DNA from 4 places in the Paenarthrobacter sp. NPDC090520 genome. Region 3 is predicted to be linked to each of the others. Evidence: riboswitches for the same ligand, from Rfam matches in the RefSeq annotation. Region 3 holds a riboswitch; each other region holds the start of a gene.
What was found. Region 3 has a riboswitch for S-adenosylmethionine ahead of ACIQTZ_RS21235 (DUF1737 domain-containing protein). Riboswitches for the same ligand answer to the same signal wherever they lie in the genome.
Positions count from the first base shown of each region.

Region 1: it holds a riboswitch for S-adenosylmethionine, as region 3 does, so the genes downstream of both, ACIQTZ_RS21700 (LLM class flavin-dependent oxidoreductase) here and ACIQTZ_RS21235 (DUF1737 domain-containing protein) in region 3, are expected to answer to the same signal.
Region 2: it holds a riboswitch for S-adenosylmethionine, as region 3 does, so the genes downstream of both, ACIQTZ_RS10065 (homoserine O-acetyltransferase) here and ACIQTZ_RS21235 (DUF1737 domain-containing protein) in region 3, are expected to answer to the same signal.
Region 4: it holds a riboswitch for S-adenosylmethionine, as region 3 does, so the genes downstream of both, ACIQTZ_RS01525 (aminotransferase class V-fold PLP-dependent enzyme) here and ACIQTZ_RS21235 (DUF1737 domain-containing protein) in region 3, are expected to answer to the same signal.

Region 1 is NZ_JBIVXM010000026.1:44,995-49,162, forward strand. Features, by position in the region: gene ACIQTZ_RS21695 (NtaA/DmoA family FMN-dependent monooxygenase) at 1-1,099, opposite strand, end outside; gene ACIQTZ_RS21700 (LLM class flavin-dependent oxidoreductase) at 1,141-2,238, opposite strand; SAM riboswitch class IV at 2,274-2,383, opposite strand; gene ACIQTZ_RS21705 (PLP-dependent cysteine synthase family protein) at 2,609-3,952, shown strand.
Region 2 is NZ_JBIVXM010000006.1:236,332-240,499, reverse strand. Features, by position in the region: gene ACIQTZ_RS10070 (winged helix DNA-binding domain-containing protein) at 1-873, shown strand, start outside; gene ACIQTZ_RS10065 (homoserine O-acetyltransferase) at 911-2,032, opposite strand; SAM riboswitch class IV at 2,047-2,161, opposite strand; gene ACIQTZ_RS10060 (bifunctional o-acetylhomoserine/o-acetylserine sulfhydrylase) at 2,324-3,664, opposite strand; gene ACIQTZ_RS10055 (VOC family protein) at 3,876-4,168, shown strand, end outside.
Region 3 is NZ_JBIVXM010000025.1:11,705-15,872, reverse strand. Features, by position in the region: gene ACIQTZ_RS21250 (hypothetical protein) at 1-633, opposite strand, end outside; gene ACIQTZ_RS21255 (glutamate--cysteine ligase) at 1-54, shown strand, start outside; gene ACIQTZ_RS21245 (O-succinylhomoserine sulfhydrylase) at 644-1,852, opposite strand; gene ACIQTZ_RS21240 (rhodanese-like domain-containing protein) at 1,855-2,265, opposite strand; gene ACIQTZ_RS21235 (DUF1737 domain-containing protein) at 2,262-2,522, opposite strand; SAM riboswitch class IV at 2,536-2,648, opposite strand; gene ACIQTZ_RS21230 (NtaA/DmoA family FMN-dependent monooxygenase) at 2,824-4,152, shown strand; gene ACIQTZ_RS21225 (aromatic amino acid ammonia-lyase) at 4,154-4,168, shown strand, end outside.
Region 4 is NZ_JBIVXM010000001.1:312,383-316,550, forward strand. Features, by position in the region: gene ACIQTZ_RS01520 (class I SAM-dependent methyltransferase) at 1-560, opposite strand, end outside; gene ACIQTZ_RS01525 (aminotransferase class V-fold PLP-dependent enzyme) at 650-2,044, opposite strand; SAM riboswitch class IV at 2,079-2,192, opposite strand; gene hisN (histidinol-phosphatase) at 2,337-3,149, opposite strand; gene ACIQTZ_RS01535 (ribosome small subunit-dependent GTPase A) at 3,204-4,168, opposite strand, start outside.

The sequences.
Region 1 (4,168 bases), on a different contig from region 3:
ACAAGCCCTTGTCCTTGGCTTCCTCACGCCACTGGGCAGCGAGCTCCTTGGCGCTCTTGCCGTGGAAGGCGTTGCCGCGGGTGGGGTTGGTGACGTCAACCACCGGGTCGATGTCCGGGAGGGGCCCGTCGGGGTCGTACCCGGCCAGGGTGCGGCCCCAGAACTGTTCCAGGTAGGCGATGGCCGTTTCCGGACCCACCTGTTGGGAGCGGACCCATTGGTGCTTCTCTTCCGCCTCGGCGGACGTGGCTCCGAGGATGAATTCCTGTCCGGGGAAGATCTTCACGTCATCGGCCGGGCGGCCTGCCTTGAGGGTACGGGCGACGATGTCTTCGCGGAATTTCTTCGCGTCCTCCAGTTCGGGGTGCGCCGAGAAGATCACGTCGGCGTTCCGCACGGCGAAGTCCCGGCCATCGGGTGAGTCGCCGGCCTGGAACAGCACCGGGTGGTGCTGGGTGGAGCGCGGGAGGCGGCCGGTGATCTCGACGTCGAAGCTTGCATCCTTGCGGTGCACGGGAGTGATGCTGCCTTCGCGGAGCCAGCGGGCGTCGTTCCGGGACCCGGCGATTGCGCCGTCGGCCCAGGAATCCCAGATCGCTTTGGCCGTCTGGACGAACTCTTCGGCCCGGTTATAGCGGTCCTCGTGCTTGAGGAACCCGCCGCGCCGGAAGTTGGCGCCGGTCCATGCGTTGTCCGTGGTGACGATGTTCCACGCGGCGCGGCCGTCGGACAGGAGGTCCAGGCTGGCCAGCCGGTGGGCGAGGTCCGCGGGATCGTTGTAGGTGGTGTTCTGGGTAGCCACCAGGCCGATGTTGGTGGTGACAGCTGCCAGGGCAGCGAGGGCGGTCTGGGCGTCCGGGCGCCCTGCGACGTCAAGGTCGTGGATCTTGCCGAGGTGCTCGCGGAGGCGGAGGCCCTCGCCCAGGAAGAACGCGGTGAACAGGCCGCGTTCAGCGGTCTGGGCCACGCGGCGGAAGGATTCGAAATCGGTCTGCGAGCCGCTGGCTGCGTCCTTCCAGACCGTGGTGTGGTTGACGCCCTGGAAGAAGACGCCGAACTGGATCTGCCCGTTGCCTGCGATGCGGTGGTGCTTGGTCATGGGTGAGCTCTCTTGTGGTTTCTGTGATGCGTGGGCGTCGGTCAGGCCGCGGCGTAGCGGTTGGCCGGGCGGGGAAGATGGAACGTTTCCCGCAGCGTCGCGCCCGGTTTGGGTGGCGTCACCAACCCGGTCTTGTGCAGCGCGGGGAGCACCTTGTAGGCCAGTTCGGGGAGGTCGACGTCCAGGACAGCAGGCTTGAGGCGAACGCCGTCTGCCGCTGCGAACAGTGTGGTGAGCACTTCCACCAAGCCCTCAGCGCTTCCGGCGTAGCGGGCTCCGCCCTGCCATTCCTCGTGGGAGTCCAATTCGGCCAGGCGCTCGGCGGCCGTCTGTCCACGGGCATCCAGGATGACGTCCAACTCCACGAGCGTCCGCTGGGCACCAGCCGCCGCTGCCGCGTGGGCCGCCGTCGGAAGGGCCTCAACGGACGCTGCGGATACCAAGGCCACGTCTGCCTCGACGGCCGGAATGAGACCTGCGGGGGCAAATACCACCAACTGTCCCTGCAAGGGGCGGGGGATGATGGACGGTCCCTTCACGGAGAAACGCGCTCCTTCGAAGTCGGCGTAGTGGATCTTGTCCCGGTCGAGGTAGCGGCCCGTGGACACGTCCCGGAGCACGGCGTCATCTTCCCAGGAATCCCAGAGCCTGCGGCTGGCTTGGACCACATCGGCTGCCTCGGCCGCGACCTCGTTCTCTGCCAGCGGCGTGCGGCCCACGGAGCGGGCTTCCTCCAGCAGGTTCGCGGCGTTCACCAACCAACCGGCCCTGCCCTGGGAGGAGTAGTCCAGGCTGGCGAGCTGGGTTGCGACGTGGAATGGCTCAGTGAAGAGCGTTCCTGCTTCCGGAACCAGGCCCAGGGAGCCCGTGAGGGGCGCTGCGAACGCGGCGCGCTGAATGGCGTCGATACGCGTTGGGATTCCTGTGCTGCCGGCATCCACGGCCCGGGTGTCCTTGAACGTGGCAAGGTGAAATCCCGCGATATCGGCGGCCTGGACAGTCTCACGGATCCGTAAGCCCCCCAACAGCGCCTGCGGATCGTGGAGCGCCTTTCGCCACGCAGCCGGGTGGGCTCCATCGCCGTCGAGCTCCAGCCCAACAACGCGTGAACGGAATTCGGGTACAGAATTTGTAGGCATGTTCTCTCTTTTCAGAGGCCGCCGCGCGGCCGGTCGACATTCACTTGCCGCAAACGCGGCCAGGTCTGTTTCCGGAGCACCCCGCCACCTAATGCCTGAGGGTTGCCGCAGCGCGAGCCGGTCCTTGGCGCGCTGACTCTTGACCTGGAACTGAATCTAGGAGCACCTCCAAGGAATGTACAAACGCCCTGACGCGGGGCGTCAACGCGGGAAACACCGCGTCAACGGACTGCCAAATTCGTCATTTTCCACTCCGGCCTGTACCCCGCGTGACGATGCGTTGCGTCGCGTTGAGCCGCGTGTAGCGACGCCTGACGCGTTGCTCAACGGTTTTTGGCGCACCGTTTTCCTGCCTCCTAGCGTGGGCGGCATGACCGTTTACGAATCAGTCCTCGATGCCATCGGTGGCACTCCCCTGCTCCGTTTGAAGAAGCTCGGCGTGGGCGTCCGGCCACGCATTTACGCGAAGCTGGAGTTCCAGAACATTGGTGGCAGCGTCAAGGACCGGGCCGCACTGTCCATGATCCGCGCAGCTGAACAGGCCGGACTCTTAAAGGCTGGCGGGACGGTGGTTGAAGGAACCAGCGGTAATACCGGGATCGGGCTGAGCCTGGTGGCGGCACAACTGGGCTACCGTTCGGTGATCTTCGCTCCCGCTGCCACTGCAGCGGAAAAGGTCCGGCTGCTCCGGGCTTTCGGGGCAGAAGTGCACCTGGTGGCCGACTTCGTGCCGCGCTCACACCCGGACCATCTGGCGAACCGAGCGGCGGCCTTTGCAGCCTCGACCCCGGGTGCCTGGCTGGCACTCCAGTACGACAACCCGGCCAACCCCGGCGCCCACTTTGCCGGCACGGGACCTGAAATATGGAAAGACACCGAGGGTGCGGTGACGCATTTCGTTGCGAGCGTCGGAACCGGAGGGACCATCAGCGGCACCGGCCGCTACTTGAAGGAAGCCAGCGACGGCCTGGTCCAGGTCATTGCGGCAGACCCTGAGCACTCCCGCTACGGTGGCGGCAACGGCTCACTCAAATACACCGAAGGTGCCGGTCACCCCCTTCACCCGGCCTCCGCGGAGGACATTTGGCCTGAAGCGTTCGATACCACCTTGGTGGACAAGTACTTCAGCATCAGCGATCGCGACGCCATCTTCACCGCCCGCCGTGCAGCCCTGGAGGAAGGGCTGCTCATTGGCGCCACGGGAGGCACAGCCTTGGCGGCGGCTCTGGAACTTGCAGCCACGTTGGATGAAAGCCACACCATCGTTGCGGTCATCCCGGACTCGGGCAGGAACTACCTCTCCACCTATTTCGACGACGCTTGGCTCACCTCGCTCGGCTTCCTGGAACCGACGACGCCGGACGGAACCATCCGCTCGCTCCTCACCGGTGCGCCTGCCGGAGTTCATCTCCTGGCGAACGGCCTGACAGCGGCGGAGGCCGCCGTCGAACTTCACACCCGGTCGCTGGGGCCAAGCGAGCCGGCGTTCCTGGTGCTGGACCGTGGCGATAGCTTTGGAACCGTCCACCCGCGCGAAGTTGTGGGTGTAGTGACCCTGGAGTCGTTGTCCTCGGTGGATGACGCAGCTCCTGCTGCTTCGGCGGCTGTTGCTTACAGGACCGTCGCGGTCGGCGTCCCCGCCTCGGAGACGCCTGACCTGACGGAAGTAGCGGCAGTCCTGGTCGACGGTCGGATCGCCGCTACGCTGCGCTGATCCTCATCCGGTGAAACCGTGGACCTATGGTCGTAGACGGCCCTGGCAAGGCGGGGTAACTCCACCCCGTCTGCCACGCCACGCCCCCTACCGCGATCGTCCCTGCCCGGCAGCCAATTCGGCCAGATGATGGTTCCAGACACGAGTCCCTAGACACTGATCGCGCGTGCGCTTCGGAACAGTAGCAATCACTTTTCATGAATCTTTAGGGAGGCC
Region 2 (4,168 bases), on a different contig from region 3:
GAACGGCTGCATCAGGGAAACAAAGGCATGTACCGGCAGACGGGGGTCGATGCCGCCTCAGCCGCCCGAAGCTCCGGCCTCCTCGCCGAAGCAGTTGCGGGTGGCGCCCATAAGACCCGCGAGGAACTCTCCGCGGTCCTGGAGGACGCGGGGTTCCCGGGCAAGGGACTCGGCTTCGTGTACCACCTCATGCATGCGGAAATCAGCCGGATCCTGGTCAGCGGCAAACCTATCCGCTCGGCCGGGGGTGCCCTCAAGCAGACGTACGCGCTGTTCGGGGAACGGGTACCCAAGCCTGGACCTGACGCTTTGGACGCCGATGAACGGGACCAGGCTTTGGGCCAGTTGGCCCTGCGGTACTTCACCAGCCGTGGACCGGCCACGGTCAAGGATTGCTCGGCGTGGTCCGGCCTGACCATGAAGGACGTGAAACGTGGGCTCGAGGTAGCCGCCGACGTTGCCCCTGGGGCCTTGGCCTCGCTTCCGCTCGACGGGCTGGACTTCCACCTGGCAGCAGATGATGTTGCCGGGTTGGAGCGGACCGGGGCCGCCCGGGAGGTCGGCTCAGATCCGGACGCCGCACTCCCCCGCGTGGACCTCATCCAGTGCTACGACGAGTACGTCATGGGCTACTCGCAGTCCCGGCACTACCTCGGCGGGGTGGCACCCTACTTCCCGGAAAACGGCGGCCCCATGCACGTAGTCCTGCTGGATGGCAGGCTGGCCGGCTGGTGGCGCCACGCATTCGCCGGTGGCACCTGCGAACTCGATATCCGCCTGAACCAGCCCGCCACGCCCGCCGTCCAGCGGGCACTGGAAGCCGAAGTGGACCGTTATGGCCGGTTCCTGGGCGTGGAAGCCAGGCTGGCCTGACGGCAATGCCCGTTGGACAGCCTGCCCGGTACCCCGCTCAGGCGAAGAAGGACTCCCGCAACTGCGCCGAGAGTTGCCCGATCTCCGTGAGGAAGCCGTCGTGGCCGATGGGAGCCTCGATCACATGCACCGGAACGTCACCCGGCAACGCGTCGGCGAGTTCCTTGGACTGGGCCGGAAAATAGAGCCGGTCCGTATCCACGGCGGCAATAAAGAACTCGGCAGTCGTGCGGCCCAGGGCCTCCTGCAAAGTACCCCGCCCACGCGTGACATCGTGGCTCATCAGGGCCTCGGTGATGGCGATGTAGCTGTTGGCGTCAAAGCGCCGCACCAGCTTGGTGCCTTGGTGGTCGAGGTAGCTTTCCACCTGGTACCGGCCGCGCTTCCCCAGGATGGCTGCGGCGAGCGGGGTTTCCTTGTGCTGCGGTTCGCGGCCGAAACGGACATCCAATTCCAAGGCGGAGCGGTAGGTGATGTGGGCGATCCTCCGGGCCAGGGCGAGGCCGGCCTCCGGCGCGGCACCCTGGTAGTAGTCGCCGTCGTTGAAGTTGGGGTCCTGGCGGATGGCGAGCGTCTGCGACTGGGCGAAGGCGATTTGTTCTGCGGTGCTGTAGGCACCCACGGACACCACCGCACAGCGCTTGACCCGCTCCGGGAAAGTCACAGCCCATTCGAGCGCACGGGCGCCTCCCATGGAACCGCCCAGTACGGAGTGCCAGGCGCGGATTCCCAAGGCATCGGCCAGGCGGGACTCAGCCTCGGTGGTGTCCCGGAGGGTGACCAGCGGGAACCGGGAACCCCACGGTTTTCCGTCCGGAGCCGCTGACGACGGCCCGGTGCTGCCGTTACAACCACCCACGATGTTGATCGAAATGACGAAGAACCTGTCGGTATCGATCGTGGCACCTGGCCCTACCAGTTGCTCCCACCATCCGTCTTCATCGGTGGCGCCGCGGGCGACGTGGGTACTACCGGTCAGGGCATGCTCCACCAGCACGGCGTTTGAGGCATCGGCGTTCAGCTGGCCCCATGTTTCGTAGGCCAACACCACATCGGGAAGGAAGCCGCCGGCTTCGAGTTCCAGCGGGCCCACGTGGGCGTACTTGAGGGTTCCGTCTGCTTCCTCGGATGTGGGAAGGGCTGTAGCAGTAATGGTCATTCCTTTGACACCTAACCTCGCGCTTGCCCACCGCCTTTCATGCGGCAGGCCAGGTCCTCACCCGGGGCACCCCACCGCGGAGGAGGGTTGCCGGCCAGCAAGCCGGGGCTGTCACTGGCACTCATGACCTAATACGTAAGAGTCTAGGAAGAACACAGCCGTTCTGGCGAAGAATGTGACAGCTGTGTGACGGTTTGGAGCATCTTCGTTCATGAACGAGCACCCGGCAGCGCCGCCCGGCGAATAATCGTCGGCCGGGTGGCGCCACCGTATTTCACGGCAGATCCGGCGTCAGGCGCCCTTGGCCGCGCGGAATCCCGCCTCAAGGTCGGCGATGATGTCATCTACGTGCTCAATGCCCACCGCGAGACGGACCAGTCCCGGAGTAACGCCGGCTACAGCCTGCTGCTCCACGGTCAACTGGCTGTGGGTGGTGGAGGCCGGGTGGATCACCAGGGACCGGACATCGCCGATGTTGGCCACGTGCGAGTGCAGCTCCAAGGCGTCCACGAACCGCTTGCCCGCTTCCACGCCGCCCTTGATGGTGAACGCGACAACGGCACCGGTACCGCGGGGGCCGTACTTGCGCCCACGCTCAAACCAGGGGCTGGACGGCAGCCCCGCGAAGGCGACGGATTCGACGTCGTCATGGGCTTCCAGCCATTCGGCCACTGTGGTGGCGTTCGCGACGTGACGCTCCACGCGCAGGCTCAGGGTTTCCAGGCCTTGGGCGATGAGGAACGCGTTGAACGGAGAAACCGCGGAGCCAAGGTCGCGCAGCAACTGGACGCGGGCCTTGAGGATGTAGGAAAGGTTGGCCCCGAGCGCGCCGTCCTTGCCGAGGTCGCGGGCATAGACCAGGCCGTTGTAGCTGGGATCCGGGGTGTTGAAATTGGGGAAGCGCTCCGGGTCCTTGCCGAAGTCGAAGTTTCCGGAGTCCACAATGACGCCGGCAATCGCCGCACCGTGGCCACCCAGGTATTTGGTGGCCGAGTGGACCACGATGTCGGCGCCCCATTCGATGGGACGGATCAGGTACGGGGTGGACAGCGTGTTGTCAACGACCAGGGGGACGCCCGCTTCGTGGGCAACCTTGGCAATGCCCTCAATGTCCAGGACGTCCTGGCGCGGGTTGGAGACAACCTCGCCGAAGAACAGCTTGGTGTTCGGCTGCACGGCGTTGCGCCACTGCTCGAGGTTGTCCGGGTCCTCGACGAAGGTCACGGAGATGCCGAACTTCTTCAGGGTGTGGGCCAGCAGGTTGTAGGTTCCGCCGTAGAGGCTGGGGCTGGCCACCACGTGGTCGCCCGCTTCGGCGACGTTGAGGATCGCGAAAGTTTCCGCGGCCTGCCCGGAGCTGAGGAGCAGGGCACCCAGGCCACCTTCGAGGCTGGCTATCCGTTGCTCCACGGCATCCTGGGTGGGGTTGCCGATACGGGTGTAGATCGGGGCAAGCTCGGCCAGGGCGAAGCGGTTGGCGGCACTCTCGGCGCTCGGGAACACAAAGGACGTGGTCTGGTAAATCGGAAGCGAGCGGGCACCGGTGGCGGAATCGGGTTCCTGGCCTGCGTGGATTTGGCGGGTTTCGAAAGACCATCCTTGGGACATTGCGTTCTCCTCTTTGTGGCGCATGGGTTCGGTGGATTGTGAATGCTTCCAACTGCGGCCAGTCTAGGAAGGCCCCGCGGCAATGCACAGGTTTGTGACGAAGACAGTATTTTTCGGTCTTCGGGCGTCATTCCGGCGTCCCGCCATGACGCCACGCGCCGCCCTCCAATAACATCCCACCTTGGTTAGGCTTGACTTAGCTGAGACCCGAATCACAAAGTGCCAAGATGAAGCCATGCGCATGGATCACGTCTCTTACGCTTGTGAACGAGATGGCCTTCTGGCCACGACAGAACGAATTTCCGCGGCATTGGGAGTGGACGCAGTCCGGGGCGGAGTGCACCCGCGCTTCGGTACCCGGAACATGATCATTCCCCTTGCGGACAACAAATACCTTGAAGTGGTGGAGGTCCTGGACCACCCCGCTTCGGATAAGGCACCCTTCGGCCAGGCAGTCCGGGCACGCTCGGCAGCCGGCGGCGGTTGGATGGGCTGGTGTGTCGCCGTTGACGACCTCGCTCCGTTCGA
Region 3 (4,168 bases):
GCCGACGCCCATCGCGATCCCGCGCCCATCCTCGGCCGGGTCCGGCGGGCCTGACCCGGTCTCGTCATCCCAAGCGATCAAGAAAACCCCCACGAGTCCCTCCGTGAGGTAGAAGACGAACGGCGGAATGTCCTTGGCGGTCAGGAGGATGATGCCGAAGACCGAGGCAGCGCCCGAAGCCGTGAGACCTACCCAGCGCTTGGCCGGCGAACGCAGCAAGCCCGCGCCCAATGCGCCCAGCCCGGCAATGTGTAGCCAGGAATACCCAAGGAACGGTGCGTTGGACCCTCGACGGTAGGCGAAACGCTCAAGGTCCGATGCCCTGCGCGACAGGCTGTAGACAAACAGCGGTGCGCCCGCCAGCAATGCTGCAGCGGACGCACGCGCGAAGGTCTTGGCCGTTCCGCCAGGCAGCGCCCGGGCGAAGGCTGCGAACCCCATCGGCACGGCAGCAGTTCCCGCGGCAGCCAGGTGGTGCCCCATGATCCAGCCCCGCTCGCCACGCATCAGCAGCCGCAAGCGTTCGGCTGGATCCTGTGTGGTGTAGACCTGCGGAACGGGTGAAATCCCCACCAACCACACCACGGAACCCGCGACGATGACAGCCCCCGCCCGGCGGTATGGATGCCTCATGGCATGAAGGTTAGACCTGTTTGAGGGCCTTCTCCAGATCCAGGATGAGATCGTCCACGTCCTCAAGGCCTACGGACAACCGGACCACGCCATCGCTCAACCCGATCGCTGCGCGACCCTCCGGTCCCATGGCGCGATGCGTGGTGGTGGCCGGATGGGTGATGAGGGACTTGGAGTCGCCCAGGTTGTTGGAGATGTCGATGACGCTCAGCCCGTCCAGGAGCGCGAAAGCTGCTTCCTTGGCCGTCCGGCCACCGGACGGCGAGAGCTCGAACGTGAGCACGGTTCCGCCGGCCTTCATCTGCTTGGTGGCGAGCTCGTACTGCGGGTGCGACTTCAGGAGCGGGTACTTGACCCAGCTGATGGCCGGCTGCTGCTCGAGCCACTCGGCGATCTTCAGCGCGGAAGCCGAGCTGTGGTTCACGCGCAGCCCGATGGTTTCGAGGCCCTTGGTGAGCACCCACGCGTTGAACGAGGAAAGGGAGGGGCCGGTGTGGCGCATGAGTTGCTTGACCGGGCCATCGATGAATTCCTTGGTGCCCAGGATCGCCCCGCCCATGACGCGCCCTTGGCCGTCAATGTGCTTGGTGCCGGAGTAGACAATCACGTCCGCGCCCAGGTCGCCACAGCGCTGCAGCAGGGGAGTGGCAAAGACATTGTCGACGACGACTGTCGCCCCCGCGGCGTGGGCCAGTTCGCTGACGGCCTGGATGTCCACGATTTCCTGCATCGGGTTGGACGGGGACTCGAAGAAGACGGCTGTGGTCGGCTCGGACAGGGCAGCACGCCACTGGTCCAGGTCCGGCCCGTCAACGAAAACGGTCTCCACGCCCCAGCGCGGCAGGATCTCGTTGAGGATCACAAAGCAGGAGCCGAACAGTGAGCGGGCGGCAACCACACGGTCACCGGCACCCAGCAAGGCACCCAAGGCAGTGAAGACCGCGGACATGCCGGACGCCGTCGCGAAGCATGCCTCGGTTCCTTCCAGCAGTCTCAGGCGTTCCTGGAAGGTGGCCACAGTCGGGTTGCCGTAGCGGGAGTAGACGAAGCGCTCGTCTTCGCCCGTGAAGGCGCGTTCCGCGGCGGCAGCGGATTCGTAGACGAACCCGGAGTTCAGGAAAACCGGCTCTGCGGTTTCCTGGAAGTTGGTACGGTCAAGGCCACCGCGGACGGCCTGGGTGTCAGGGCTCCAGCCGGCGGCGTCAGGATTGAAAGTCACTTTTAGTCGTTCCCCAGGTTGGTCGGCAGGCCACGGTTCTTCCAGCCGTTGACGGTGCGTTCGCCATAACGGTCGGGTTCGCCCTCAAAGCCTTCAAGGACGTTGTAGGCCGTGAAGCCGGCCTGAGTAGCGGCGATGGCAGCAGCGATGGAGCGCTGGCCGGAACGGCAGATGAAAACGAGTTCCACGCCGTCGCCCTCGGGGGCCTGCTGTTGCAGGTCCTCCAGGAAGCGGGAGTTCGGGATGCCGCCGGCGAGGTTCCACTGGATGAACAGGGGATCGTTCTCCGTGGCCTTGGTGTCCGGAATACCGATGTGGGCCCATTCGCCCTCGGTGCGCACGTCCACCAGGATGGCGCCGTCTTCAAGTTTTGCCCACGCGTCCTGCGGGGTCAGGTCCCCTGCGTAGCTCATGCGTGGCCCTCGAATGCTTCCTCGTAGTTGTCCAACTCGTCCACGGCGCTCGCAACAGCTGCGTCCGCACTGGCTACCGCAGCGGGCAGGATCACGGCCTGCGCCACGATGACGGTTTCGCCGTTGAACGTGGCCGCCGGGCTGCCGTGCAGCACGTAGCCCTCGGCCAAAGCAGCGGAGATCCGTTCGCAGAATTCACGGGTATCAGGACCCGTGATCAGGCGGTAGGAGAGTTTTTCTTCAGTGGGTTCAGGCATTCGTGGTGCTCCTCAGTCACGCTTGCAGTTCGAAGTTCGAAGACGCCGAGTAGTCACCTGAGGCACCCCGCCGCGGGAGAGGGTTGCCGACCAGCAAGTCAGGGCTTAACGCTGGTGCTCATTACTCAAGAAAAACGTAACATCCACGGCCGGGAAGCCGCATTTGGCGACTGCACCGCCGTCGTCATGTTGCGTAACCGGTGCCTCCCCGGGGCGGGCCGAACGGGGTCCAAATGTGACGCCGCGGGAGCATAATTGACGCAGTACGACCCCCTGTAACTTCGCATGAAATCAGGTCGCGGTGAACGGACACAGCAGTTCTACACTCAAGCCCATGCTTCATTTTGGATGGTTCGTGGGCCACGGATTCGGAGTCCAAGGCTGGGGGACGCCCGGCTACGGCCTGGGTTACGACTGGAAGAAACCCGCGCTGTACCAGGAGGCCGTCAGGGCCTTCGAGCGATCCGGGCTGGACCTGTTCATCATCGAGGATTCCCTCACCGTTCCGGATACCTACGGCGGCACCGCCGAGGTGTCCTTGGCCCACGCATCCTTCGCACCGAAGCACGACCCCCTGGCCCTGGTTCCGTACCTGCTCTCGGCCACGCAGCACCTGGGGATTGTTCCGACCGTCAGCGCCTCCTTCTACCCGCCCTTCACCGCGGCGCGGCTCCTCGCCACGCTCCAGCACTTCTCCGAGGGGCAGCTCGGGTGGAACGTCGTCACTTCGGGCAGCGACCTCGCCGCCCAGAACTATGGCCTGGACCAACAGATCGAGCACGACCTGCGGTATGAGAAGGCTGAGGAGTTCGTCGACGTCGTCAGGCGGCTGTGGCGCAGTTGGGAACCTGGCGCTGTGCTTGAGGACGTGGAGGCCGGCAGGTTCGCGGACCACACCAAGGTTCACCCGATCAACCACCAGGGCGACTTCTTCAAGGTTCGTGGACCCCTCAATACGGCCCCGCTACCGGAGGAACCTGTGCTGGTACAGGCCGGGGCCTCGCCCCGCGGCAAGGCGTTCGCGGGCGGAAACGCGGACGTGGCGATCGCTTTGGCGCGCGGGGTGGACGGCATGAAGGCCTACCGCGATTCCATCCGCGAGGAGGCGTCGAAGGCGGGCAGGAACCCCGACGACGTCAAGGTCCTTTTCGTCCTCAAGCCCACCGTGGTGGGGTCCACTGCAGAGGCGGAGGAACTGAGGGCGCAGCGCCGGGAGCTCACACAACGGGATATCGACAGCCAACTCAACTCGATCTCCTACCTCTCGGTGATCGACTTCAAGAAGTTCGACCTCGACGAGCCCCTCCCCACCCTGAGCACCAACAGCAACCAGGGAACACTGGAACACTTCTCCAAGGCAGCCCCTCCAGGGTCCACGTTGCGCCAGATCCTGCAGGCCCGCAGCGGGGGAGCCGGAGACTCGATCATCGGCACCACGGAAGAGATTGCTGATTACCTCGAGGAGACCGGGGAAGCGGTTGGCGGTGATGGCTTCCTCTTCTCCGGGTTTGTGGATCCGGTGACGGTCCACTCCGTGCTGGACAAACTCACCCCGGAGCTTCGGCGCCGCGGGCTGTTGAGGAGCAGTTACGGCAGCGGTGGTTTCCGCCAGAACCTCCTGGACTTCTGACATGGCCCCCGTGCCC
Region 4 (4,168 bases), on a different contig from region 3:
TCCGGACCGATGGCCGGCCGGAAACCCGGTTTGTGTACGTCGCCGGCATGCATGATGCGTGAAAGGCGGTGCACCCAGGGGACGGAAGTATCCAATTGGTTCCAGATCAGGCCCAGGACGCCATGCGGACGGAGCACCCTGGCGATTTCCGTGCTGGCTTTGTCGGGATCGCACCAATGCCAGGCCTGGGCAACACTGACGACGTCGAAAGCTGAGTCCGCCAGTCCGCTCGCCTCGGCGGTGCCCTCCAACGCATGGACCTGCGGGCACGACAGGCGGAGTTGCGCCAGCATGTCCGTGGAAGGATCGACGGCGGTAACCTCAAGACCTCGGTCCACGAGCAGCGTGGTGAATTTTCCCGTGCCCGCGCCGATGTCGGCCGCGGACTTCGCGCCGGCAGGAAGAAGCCAATCCACGGAGTCTGCAGGGTAGCCGGGACGCACCACATGGTAGTGCTCGCCGCCATCCTGGAAGCTTTGCCCCAGTTCCTTGCGCCGGACCGCGTGCAGCTTGGGACCGCTGGGTTGATGCGAACCCTTGGAAGGGTCTTGGGACCGCATGGTGTGTACAGACTCCTCTACCGCGAACGCCGGAAGTACCCTACGAATTTACAGCAAGGCAGGGCTGGCCGGGTCACGGCAAAGTGCGGTCAGTCCACGGTGCAGGGAGCAGCGCCTGCGGTACCGGGCGTGTTGGGGGCCCATTCGGGATAGCTGCGGTGGTCGTTCGCCGGAACCCAGCGGCCCTCGTCCACCACGTAGTCCCAGCCCAGCCCGGTGCCCTTCAGTTCCTGGATTCCCTTGAGCAGCCGGGCGGCGTCCTCCAGCCGGGAACCCACGCCGAAGCTGGCGCGCAGGGAACCGGACGGCAGGCCCAGGCGCTTGAGGAGCGGGTGTGCGCAGAACCGGCCATCGCGAAGGCCCACTCCGTGTTCCGCGGACAGGTAGGCGGCTACCAGACCGGCGTCGAATCCCTCCACCGAGAAGTTGACCACACCGATGGTGTCCGTGGAATCACTGAAGATCTGGTGGACGGTGACCCCGTCGATGGCCTGCAGGCCCTCCACAAGGTAGGAGCGGATGGCGGCCTCGTGGTCGTGCCAGGCCTGCTGGTCAAGGCCGGCCAGGACCTGCGTGGCGCGGGCCAGGGTGGCGGCGCCAAGGACGTTGGGGGATCCGCCTTCATGGCGGGCCGGACCTGTCGCCCAGCTGACGGAGTCGAGGCGGGCTTCACGGACTGCGCCACCGCCGGCAAGGTGCGGCGTTCCGGCGTCGAGCCAATCGGGGCGGCCTACCACTACGCCGGCACCGAAGGGTGCATACAGCTTGTGGCCGGAGAAGACCACGTAGTCGACGTCCGCTTCGGCGATGTTGATCCGGCGGTGCGGGGCGAGTTGGGCAGCGTCCACCACGATGCGGGCACCGAATTCGTGGGCAAGGGAGGCCAGTTCCGCGATGGGCAGGATTTCACCTGTCACGTTGGAGGCGCCGGTGACCGCGAGCAGTGAGACTCCGCCTTGGGCCAGTTCGTGGCGCAGGTTGGCGAGGGTCGCAGCAAGCGTGGAAGCGGCTACGACGCTGCGGTGCGGCACGCCCTGCCACGGCAGCAGGTTGGCGTGGTGTTCGATGTCCAGGTACAGGACTTCGCCGGTTGGCGTACCGTCGATCTGCGGAAGGCAGCCGGCCAGCAGGTTGAGGGAGTCGGTGGTGTTACGGGTGAAGATGACGGAGTCATCGGGGCGCCCGCCCACGAAGTCGCGCACGATCTCGCGGGAGTTTTCATAGACGGACGTGCTGATTTGGGACGCGAATCCGGCTCCGCGGTGCACGCTCGCGTAGTACGGCAGGACCTCGTTCAGGTACGCGGACACGATGGTCAGCGCCGGCGCGGAAGCTCCGTAGTCGAGGTTGGCGTAGCGGACGTGGCCGCCCTGGATCAGGGGCGCCTGCAGTTCGGCGCCAGTCACGGCGGCAAGGGGCCTGGCGGCCGCGGCTTCCTGCGTGGCAGTGGGAAGGGCGGTGGATTCGAACGTAACAGTGCTCATGGGACCTCACTCAAGAGGGACCCCCTTGCGGGGGGATCCGCGCTTGCCGTATCCGTTCCGGACCGGCCTGGTCGTCACCCGGGGCACCCCACCGCGAATGGAGGGTTGCCGGCCAGCAAACCGGGGTTTAGCGCTGGCACTCGTGACCTGTAGTAGACATTAAGGCACCCCGCATGCCGGACACAAAGCCGTCCACTTTGTTAAGCGCATTGTTACGCAGGATGCGGAAAGGGCGGATTTGGCGAATAAAGTGCGGCGGACACCTCCCAGGGAGGTGTCCGCCGTCGAAAATTCAGAGGAGATCGTCGATTCCCGGATTGAGGCGTTTCAGGACCTCGGAGTGCAGGATCGAGTTGGTTGCCAGTGCGTTGCCGCCGAAGGGGCCATCCTCACCTTCAAGGGAAGTGAACCGGCCGCCCGCCTCCGTGACGATCGGCACGAGGGCCGCCATGTCATAGAGGTTCAGTTCGGGCTCGCAGGCGATGTCAACGGCGCCTTCTGCCACCAGGCAGTAGGACCAGAAGTCCCCGTAGGCGCGCGTACGCCAAATGTCCTCGGTGAGGCCGAGGAACTCGTCAAGGTTCCCGCGCTCCTTCCAGCCGGACAGGCTCGAGTAGGACATGGACGCATCCGCGAGCGTGGAAACGTTGGAAACCTTCAGCCGGGTGGCCGAGGCCAACGAGCGGCCCATGTAGGCGCCCATGCTTTTGGCCGCCCACCAGCGCTTGCCCAAGGCTGGTGCGCTGACCACGCCCACCACGGGTTCGCCTTCGTCGATCAGGGCGATGAGGGTTGCCCACACGGGGACGCCCCTGACGAAATTCTTGGTGCCGTCGATGGGGTCGATGACCCAGCGCCGTGAACCGTGGCCGCTGCTTCCGAATTCCTCACCGAGGACGGCATCACGGGGGCGTGAACGCGACAACTGTCCGCGGATGGCTTCCTCAGCGGCCTTGTCCGCATCCGTGACCGGCGTCAGGTCGGGTTTGGTTTCGATCTGCAGGTCCAGGGCCTTGAACCGGTCCATGGTCTGGGCGTCCACGGAATCGGCCAGGACGTGGGCCAATCGCAAGTCATCGTTGTAGCTGGAAACGGGTTGGGTCATGCCACCAAACTATCGTGAATCCTCCACGCCCCGGGGGAGGTGAGGCTCCGACCCTCAGTTGACGGTGCCCAATTCCTTGGTTTCCTTGGCCTCCAGGCGGGGGTCGGCACCGAGCAGGCGCCTGAGCGAAGCCAGGCGGGCCACGCCGGAAGGGCCGGCATTGCCTTGGTTGACCCACTCATCCAGCCCGCAGTTCACTGCACTCGCGTCATGTTTGCAGCCACGGTCGCAGGCTTCCGTGCCGGGCTCCAGGTCGGGGAAGGAATGCAGAATGCGGCCGGCATCAACGTGGGCAAGGCCGAATGAACGGATGCCCGGGGTGTCGATGATCCAACTGCCGGAAGGAGCGTCCGCCAGTTTGAGGGCCAGGGCGGAGGAGGAAGTGTGGCGTCCGCGCCCGGTGACGGCATTGACCCCACCGGTCGCCCGTTCGGCTCCTGTGAGGGCATTGACCATGGTGGATTTGCCCACGCCGGAGTGTCCCAGCATGACGGTTACCTTGCCGTCGAGGTGGGAACGCAGGCGGGAGACGGCGTCGCTGTCCAAACGGGCGGAGAGCCCGTCGTCTGAACGTGCATCGATGCCGGAGGCCTGCGAATCCGCCGTGCGGCTGATGATGACCGGAAAGTCGAGGCTGAGGTAATTGGCCAGAAGTTCGGCAGGATCCTTGACATCCGCCTTGGTGACGAGGAGCAGCGGCTCGATGCCGGCGTCGTAGGCTGCTACCAGTGCGCGGTCGATGAAGCCGGTGCGTGGCTCCGGGTTCGCTGCAGCCACAACCACCACCAATTGGTCCGCGTTGGCCACCACGACGCGCTCGATGGGATCGGTGTCGTCCGCGCTGCGGCGCAGAAGCGTCCGGCGTTCCTCGACGCGGACCAGCCGCGCGAGCGTGTCCGGGCCACCGGAAACATCACCCACGAGTGCCACGAAATCACCCGGGACCACCGGGTTCCGGCGCAGTTCGCGGGCCCGTGCGGCAATGACCACCCGCTCATTGTCGGTGTCCTCACCAACCA